Regions from separate parts of the Kosakonia sp. MUSA4 genome, predicted to be linked through region 2. Evidence: riboswitches for the same ligand, from Rfam matches in the RefSeq annotation. Region 2 holds a riboswitch; the other holds the start of a gene.
What was found. Region 2 has a riboswitch for fluoride ahead of crcB (fluoride efflux transporter CrcB). Riboswitches for the same ligand answer to the same signal wherever they lie in the genome.

Region 1 (3,422 bases), 1.4 Mb from region 2:
ATGAGTGGATTATATTCGCGGTAAGGATCATTGGTATCGCCGCAAGAGGGAGAGAATAGACATTACTGATAAAGTCTCGAAACGTACGGCCGATAAATACGAAAACTGCTGTTTACCTCTCATGTCACAATACGATGGCTGGAGTATGGTCGATACTCTACAAAGCGTTCGCGCCGAATAACCATAATGACAGGGGGATGCTGTCAACAATGCCACTGAAAATACTGAAAATTATCCACCACAGGATCAGTATCTACACGCTTTCAATAGTGTTAACATTCGGCGTCCTGTACGGGGCAGGGCTAGGGGTATATTATTACTATATTCATGAAAAAATTGAAGATTATGCTGATTTAATTCTGGCGCGCGCCGACAGTCTGATCGCGCAGGTAAAACTGATTGACGGGCTTCGGCAGGAGTTCGCAGTCTATGAGCCATGCAGTAGCCAGTACCTGAATGTGCTGCGAAAACGGCTCTGGCCTTACCCCTTGATTAAGGATATCGCCTATGTCGATGATGAGAAAATTATCTGCTCGGCCCTTTGGGGAAAACTGAATTCACCGCTTTCTTTAAATTTATTCAGAAATAAGGTTAATCGGGGAAGCTATACCTGGGTATTTGATGCTTTTATAGAGGAGAATATTACCGCAAATGTTCTTTATACTGATAACTTCGCCATAACGGTCTCTCCTTTTGCCTTCCAGCGTTTCTGGGAGGAAGCCAATAAAATGGGTTTTGATGCCGTCATAGGTGATTTTAAACATGAAAATCATTTTTTCATGATCGGGAAAAATACGGAATTACTGGAATCGATAGAGCATAATAAAACGCATTCTTTGTTGTACTTTACTGAGCATTCCTGTAATAGTGTGAATGATGTTTGTGTTATTGCCGGAACCTCACTCTCGCTCTTTTTCAAAAATAATACTTATATTCTGGTGTTTTTATTTGGTTTATCCTTTATTATCGGTTTTTTGATTGGCACTCTATATGTTAATAACTTATCACATAAACAGTCATTACTTACGCGACTGGAAAATGCAATTCTACATCGGGAGTTACATTTCGTTTATCAACCCATCTACAAAGTTAAAGACCGGAATATAACAGGCGTGGAGGCGCTTTTACGCTGGACGGATCCTCAAATAGGATATATTGGCCCTGATATATTTATTCCGCTCGCGGAAAGAAATGGCTTAATAAACAAGATTGGCCAGTATGTGGTTGAGCATGCCATCAGGGAGTGTGCGCCCATATTGCTGAACAACGATATCACTTTAAGTATCAACGTGAGTTGTGCTGATATCTGTTCTGCGGAATTCCGTGAAAAACTGCTGAGCACGCTAAAAAAAGAAAACGTCGCAGGTGAGTCTATTATCCTTGAAATCACGGAAAGACAAAGTTTCGGAACAGATGATATCAAGCAAGCTATGGGTTTTTTTAAGGGTACCGGTATCATGTTTGCACTTGACGATTTCGGAACCGGTTATTCAAATCTGAACTGGCTTTCGTTGCTTGACGTGGATGAAATTAAAATTGATAAATCATTAACTGACTCGATAGGGACTGAATCTATCAATAAACATATTCTTCCTGGCTTAATCGAGATGTTTAAAAACATTCCTAAAATAGTGGTCTTCGAAGGAGTGGAAACTGAAATGCAGTATCAGTTCCTTAAAGAAAATGTACCTGAGTGCTGTGTACAGGGATGGTATTTCGCAAAAGCCGTTCCTTTAAGCGAACTCCGTGCTGTCCTTCCGGGTTAAAGGGCGATCATCCCTGGTGCCCTGGGAGATGGTTGTTGAACCCGTGGCGATTGACTGCCGGGAATAAATATTAACCAGCCAAAATGGCGACTGACAGCTTTCTTTTTCTGACTTATACTGCTTGCAAGGTGATGGCGTTCCACCTTTCCCAACCGCCCCGTCCGGGGCTGATGACGCCTGATATGACTCTTGATTTTCAGGAGGTATGTCAGGCCGTCGATAAATCCTTCCGGCCTGTGTACTTCCCTTAACGGGGATACATCTTTGATCAATGTTTTTGGCCATCTTAACCCTGACAGCGACGCTATCTGCACCGCAGCCGTGACGGCGGGCTGGCTCAACCGGTGTAACCGTCCCGCCCGTGCCTGGCGGCCCGGTGAAGCGAACCCTGAGACACGCTATATTTTTGAATCTGCAGGGCTAACCCTGCCGCCCTTGCTTGATATTCCACTGAAAGGTCAACAGGTATGGCTGGTCGATTTTACCGAACCGGCACAGGGGCCTGCTGACCTTCTTCAGAGCAATATCATCGGGATTATCGACCATCACCGGCTGGGCGGTCTGGTCACGCAACTGCCACCGGAGGTCTGGATTAAACCGGCAGGCAGCAGCGCGACAGTACTCTGGCTGTTGATGGATGCAGAAATGCGCCGCACGATGCCTCCAACTCACGCCATTCTGCTTCTTGGCGCGCTGCTCAGCGACACCGTTAATCTGCGCTCCCCCACCACGACGGAAGACGATATCCGTACAGCCACTGAACTCTGCGTCCTGTCGGGGGTAAAACGCAGGGCGTTTGCCCGTGGGCTCCTGACAGCCAAAACCGACATCACCGGACAGTCAGCAGAGCAGCTTCTGAAGAAAGACCTGAAGGCCTTTTCGCTCGCCGGTACGGATGTGCGTATCGCACAACTGGAGATCAGTTCACCTGACCAGGTCACTCCCGTACAGGATGCACTGCAAAATGCGATGGCGCAGATGGCGGTGACAACGGGAGCCGGACTTATCGTGTTGATGGTGACCGATATCTATGAATGCTGCTCCTCACTCTATTTTGCCGGGCCAGAGGGTATCAACACAGCCCCATGCTGCGTACCGGGCATGGTCAGCCGGAAGAAACAGCTTCTGCCCTGGCTGGAACACTTCCTCAGTCAAAACCGGAGACAGCCATGAAAATCTACACACATGCACTTGTTCTTGTTCAGGGGAAAGAGGATGGCGTACCCCTTCTCGCACTGGCGGCAACGCTCTCCCGTCTGCTGCAAATGAAAATCACACTTGCTCATATCTGCAATGACTATCGGGAAATGAACTACGTATCGGACGGACTGATGGACGATGCCGTATCAAAAGATGTTGTTCAGGCGAAGGCGCTGTTCAGTGAGCTGACGTCCTCTGTGGCTGAACATGTTGACGCTCGTGAGCTGGTCACCATGCGGCGTTTTGAAGATGTACAGAAATGCATCACCGACACCGGTGTGGACCTGGTGATTGCAGGCCACCGGAACCGTTTTATGGGAGCACTGACGTCCCGTTCGGCTGAATACGTTAACCACCTGAACGTAGACGTTCTGATTAAACACATTCACGACTGAGCTACAGGAGAACTGTATGAATTTTCTACTTGAAAAAGTCACCGCCCGCGAAATTCTTGAC
Region 2 (3,422 bases):
TTTGTCGCCGTGCTGCGCTTTTTTCTTTAGCACCGGATCGAGATCGCCGTTCAGCAGATATGGGTTCAGCGATTGCCAGATGCCGTCCCAGTCCGACAGTGACCGGTCCTTGACATCTTTATCGTCGATAATGCCTTCGCTGGCTTTGCGTTCCACCTCTGTCAGCGGCTTTCCGTGGTGATGATCGTGAGCCATACCCTGTGTGCTACCCAGTAATACGCCCATACCCAGAACAAAGGCGGATTTCTTCATGATCATACTGCGCTCCCTGATGATTTGTCATGTAATGAAATGTTATAATATAACAATATTAGAAATCATCAATGCGTGCAACTTAGCTTTGGTTATAAAACATAGCATCATCTATATGTTGATGATAAATAAGTAATTTTTGCCTTTTTCTCATTGCTGTGGCACCATTGCCGCTCTTTTCGCAGCGCAGTGTTTTTCCCCTCTGTTGAGGCGGTTTTAAAGGGTGAGCAATGAGTTTCTATGCAATGACTATTCTGGCCTTCGGTATGTCGATGGACTCCTTCGCCGCTGCCATTGGCAAGGGCGCGGTGTTACAACGTCCGCCCGTTCGCGAAGCGCTGAGAACAGGGTTGATCTTCGGCATCATTGAGGCTATCACGCCGGTAATTGGCTGGGCTGTGGGGCTGGCCGCCAGCCAGTACATCATGCACTGGGATCACTGGATCGCCTTTGTGCTGCTGCTGGCGCTTGGCGCGCGGATGGTGAAAGAGGGGGTGAGCAAATCGTCTGACGAAAACGTTGAAGCGCCGCGCCGTCACGGTTTTTGGCTGCTGGTGACCACCGCCATTGCCACCAGTCTGGATGCGATGGCCGTGGGCGTCGGGCTGGCGTTCCTCAATGTTAATATCGTGGCGACCGCGCTGATGATTGGCCTGGCGACAACCATTATGGCGACCACGGGCATGTTGCTGGGGCGTTTTCTGGGCGCAGCGATCGGCAAATGGGCGGAAGTGCTCGGCGGCGTGGTGCTGATGGGTATTGGCAGTTCAATTCTGGTTGAGCACCTGGGCTTACTGTAACTTGCCTCGAGGGGCAAAATCATTAACAATGCGCCAGAAGGTGATGGCGTTCCACCTTACCCAACCGCTTCCCGGAGAAGCTGATGACGCCTGATATGACTCTTAAATGGAGGCATGTCGGGCGTTTTTCTTTTGTCCCTCCCGCATGCCTCAACGTGATGTATTGATGAGGTAAAACATGCTGAAGTCTTTATTTGCCGTCATTGTGGGTGGTTCCGCAGGCTGCGTTATCCGCTGGCTGCTCTCTGTGCGTTTAAATGCGCTTTTTCCCAATCTGCCGCCGGGTACGCTGCTGGTTAACTTGCTGGGTGGCATGATCATTGGCGGCGCGCTGGCGTTCTTTACGCGCCAGCCGCATCTCGATCCCACCTGGCGATTGCTGATCACCACGGGCCTGTGCGGCGGCATGACAACGTTTTCAACCTTCTCGCTGGAAATTTTCGCGCAGTTGCAAACGGGAAATTATCTGTGGGCAATGACCTCCGTGCTGGTACACGTGCTGGGATCGTTGCTGATGACGGCGCTGGGTTTTACGCTGGTTAACGCCCTGTATTGAGCCTGTGCGCAGGGGGAGATAAATATCTTCCCCGCTCTTTAACCGTAAAAATGCCAGGACTATTAGCAACCTTTTTATTTTAATCTTGCGAAGATGTTTTTTCTGAATTTTTAAATGGCACCATGAGTGAGTATTGACTAATGACACTAAATAAGCAGAATTAGGAACATTGACGCAACGGACACACACCATATAGCCCGTAATAATTATTAAGAACAAGCGCTTTGGCAATATCAGTTGTTGGAAAAATCTGATAGCGGGAAATATTATATTTGTGTTTTTTTTGTTTTATTTTGCTTGCTGGGAAACGGTAAGCCAAAATGGTTCGCAAACCAGGTTTTTCGCCATTTACATGTGAGTCTGGAGTGGTTGATGGGCAAAGAACAAGAGAGTTACGGAATGCACGATTTTTTCAGAGGTGACACTTCAGGCCATGAAATGATTGAGCGCTATACGTATGTAAAAATTATTAATTTTGATGCGGCTGATACGATTAGTTTTGAGTTTTCCCCATATCAAAAATATTTTATTTCAATTATGGCGAATCGCAAACCACCTGCCGAAATTAGCAATCAATAACGTCCATTACTGAATGTGAAAATAAATTTATTGGCAGCGCAGCGAACGCGCAATGTACTGCCCATCATATTGGACGAAAAATCCGAAAAAGAACCTTCAGACCCAGGAAATCCGCTCTGTGTCTGAAGGCATGCAAATGCATCTTCGTTACTAACAATGAGCGTGCTAACAAATTGTAAAACTATGATCAGAGTACCCCTATAAAACAGGGAGTTGTAATGAAAATAAAAGATCTTTGTGAATGAATATTTTCATCATTAGTGCATTGAAGTTATTGATAATCTGATCATATTTCATCCATTCCGACGTTTGAAACCCTGGTGTCGCACTTGCAGCCGTCCCTTGCGGGCGGCTTTTTTTTTACCAGCTAAAGATTTTTGTTGGTCGCGATGCGCATCATCAGCTGCTGTCTGCGCAGCTTGACGTCTTCCGTACGCTGGAGCCTAATCGCTTTTTTTCTCTACGTGCCCAAGTGGTTTTTCCGGGAAGCAGTAGTCGCGCACGCGGCGTTTTAACTCTGCCGCATCGGGAAAACCGCCTTCCTGCTTGCGATCCCAGATGACTGTGCCATCGATATCAATCACAAAAATGCCGCCGGTGCCGGGGATCAGGCGCACCGATCCGAGATCGGTACTGAACGTATGCAGCAGTTCTTGCGCCATCCAGCTGGCGCGCAGCATCCAGTTACACTGCGAGCAATAATGTAAAGTAATCGCCGGTTTGTTCATTTTCTCGTCCCTCCAAAAGACGAATCAGACAGCAAAGTGTATGCAAATTGCGGACGCAAAGGTGAGAAGTTTATGAACCTATTGCAAGTGATAATCATTATCATTAATATCTAATCTCATAACATAACGATAACCTGCTTTTTTGTCCTGACGTATTCTCGTTTCGTGGAACGACTGGAAGTAAGACGTGAGCCTGATACTAATAAATTCTAAGGCTTACAAAATATTATGTGCAAATCGCAACTTTCTCCGCGTCGCTTCAGGAAGCGCGTGTTGGTGACTTCATTACTCGCAGCCCTGTATCAGAACACCGCGCTGGCAGCGGATACCGATACCTCGACGACTACCGCAACGAATGCGAAACAGGATACGGCCGAACAGATGGTCGTTACGGCACCTGCGCCGGTGCTGAAAGCAGGAAGTAGCCATTCCGTTAGCGCACAGGATTTACAAAACAAAGGCGCGAACGATTTCGGCTCAATCATGCGTTACGAACCGCTGATCAGC

Region 1: it holds a riboswitch for fluoride, as region 2 does, so the genes downstream of both, C0557_RS11190 (DHHA2 domain-containing protein) here and crcB (fluoride efflux transporter CrcB) in region 2, are expected to answer to the same signal.

Annotation. Positions count from the first base shown of each region.
Region 1 covers NZ_CP025697.1:2,333,687-2,337,108, forward strand. Annotated here, with positions in the region: gene C0557_RS11185 (EAL domain-containing protein) at 135-1,766, shown strand; fluoride riboswitch at 1,885-1,953, shown strand; gene C0557_RS11190 (DHHA2 domain-containing protein) at 2,031-2,939, shown strand; gene C0557_RS11195 (universal stress protein) at 2,936-3,361, shown strand; gene eno (phosphopyruvate hydratase) at 3,378-3,422, shown strand, end outside.
Region 2 covers NZ_CP025697.1:959,257-962,678, forward strand. Annotated here, with positions in the region: gene zinT (metal-binding protein ZinT) at 1-258, opposite strand, end outside; gene mntP (manganese efflux pump MntP) at 483-1,052, shown strand; fluoride riboswitch at 1,083-1,152, shown strand; gene crcB (fluoride efflux transporter CrcB) at 1,231-1,608, shown strand; gene C0557_RS04520 (hypothetical protein) at 1,981-2,187, shown strand; gene C0557_RS04525 (SelT/SelW/SelH family protein) at 2,631-2,915, opposite strand; gene C0557_RS04530 (TonB-dependent receptor domain-containing protein) at 3,144-3,422, shown strand, end outside.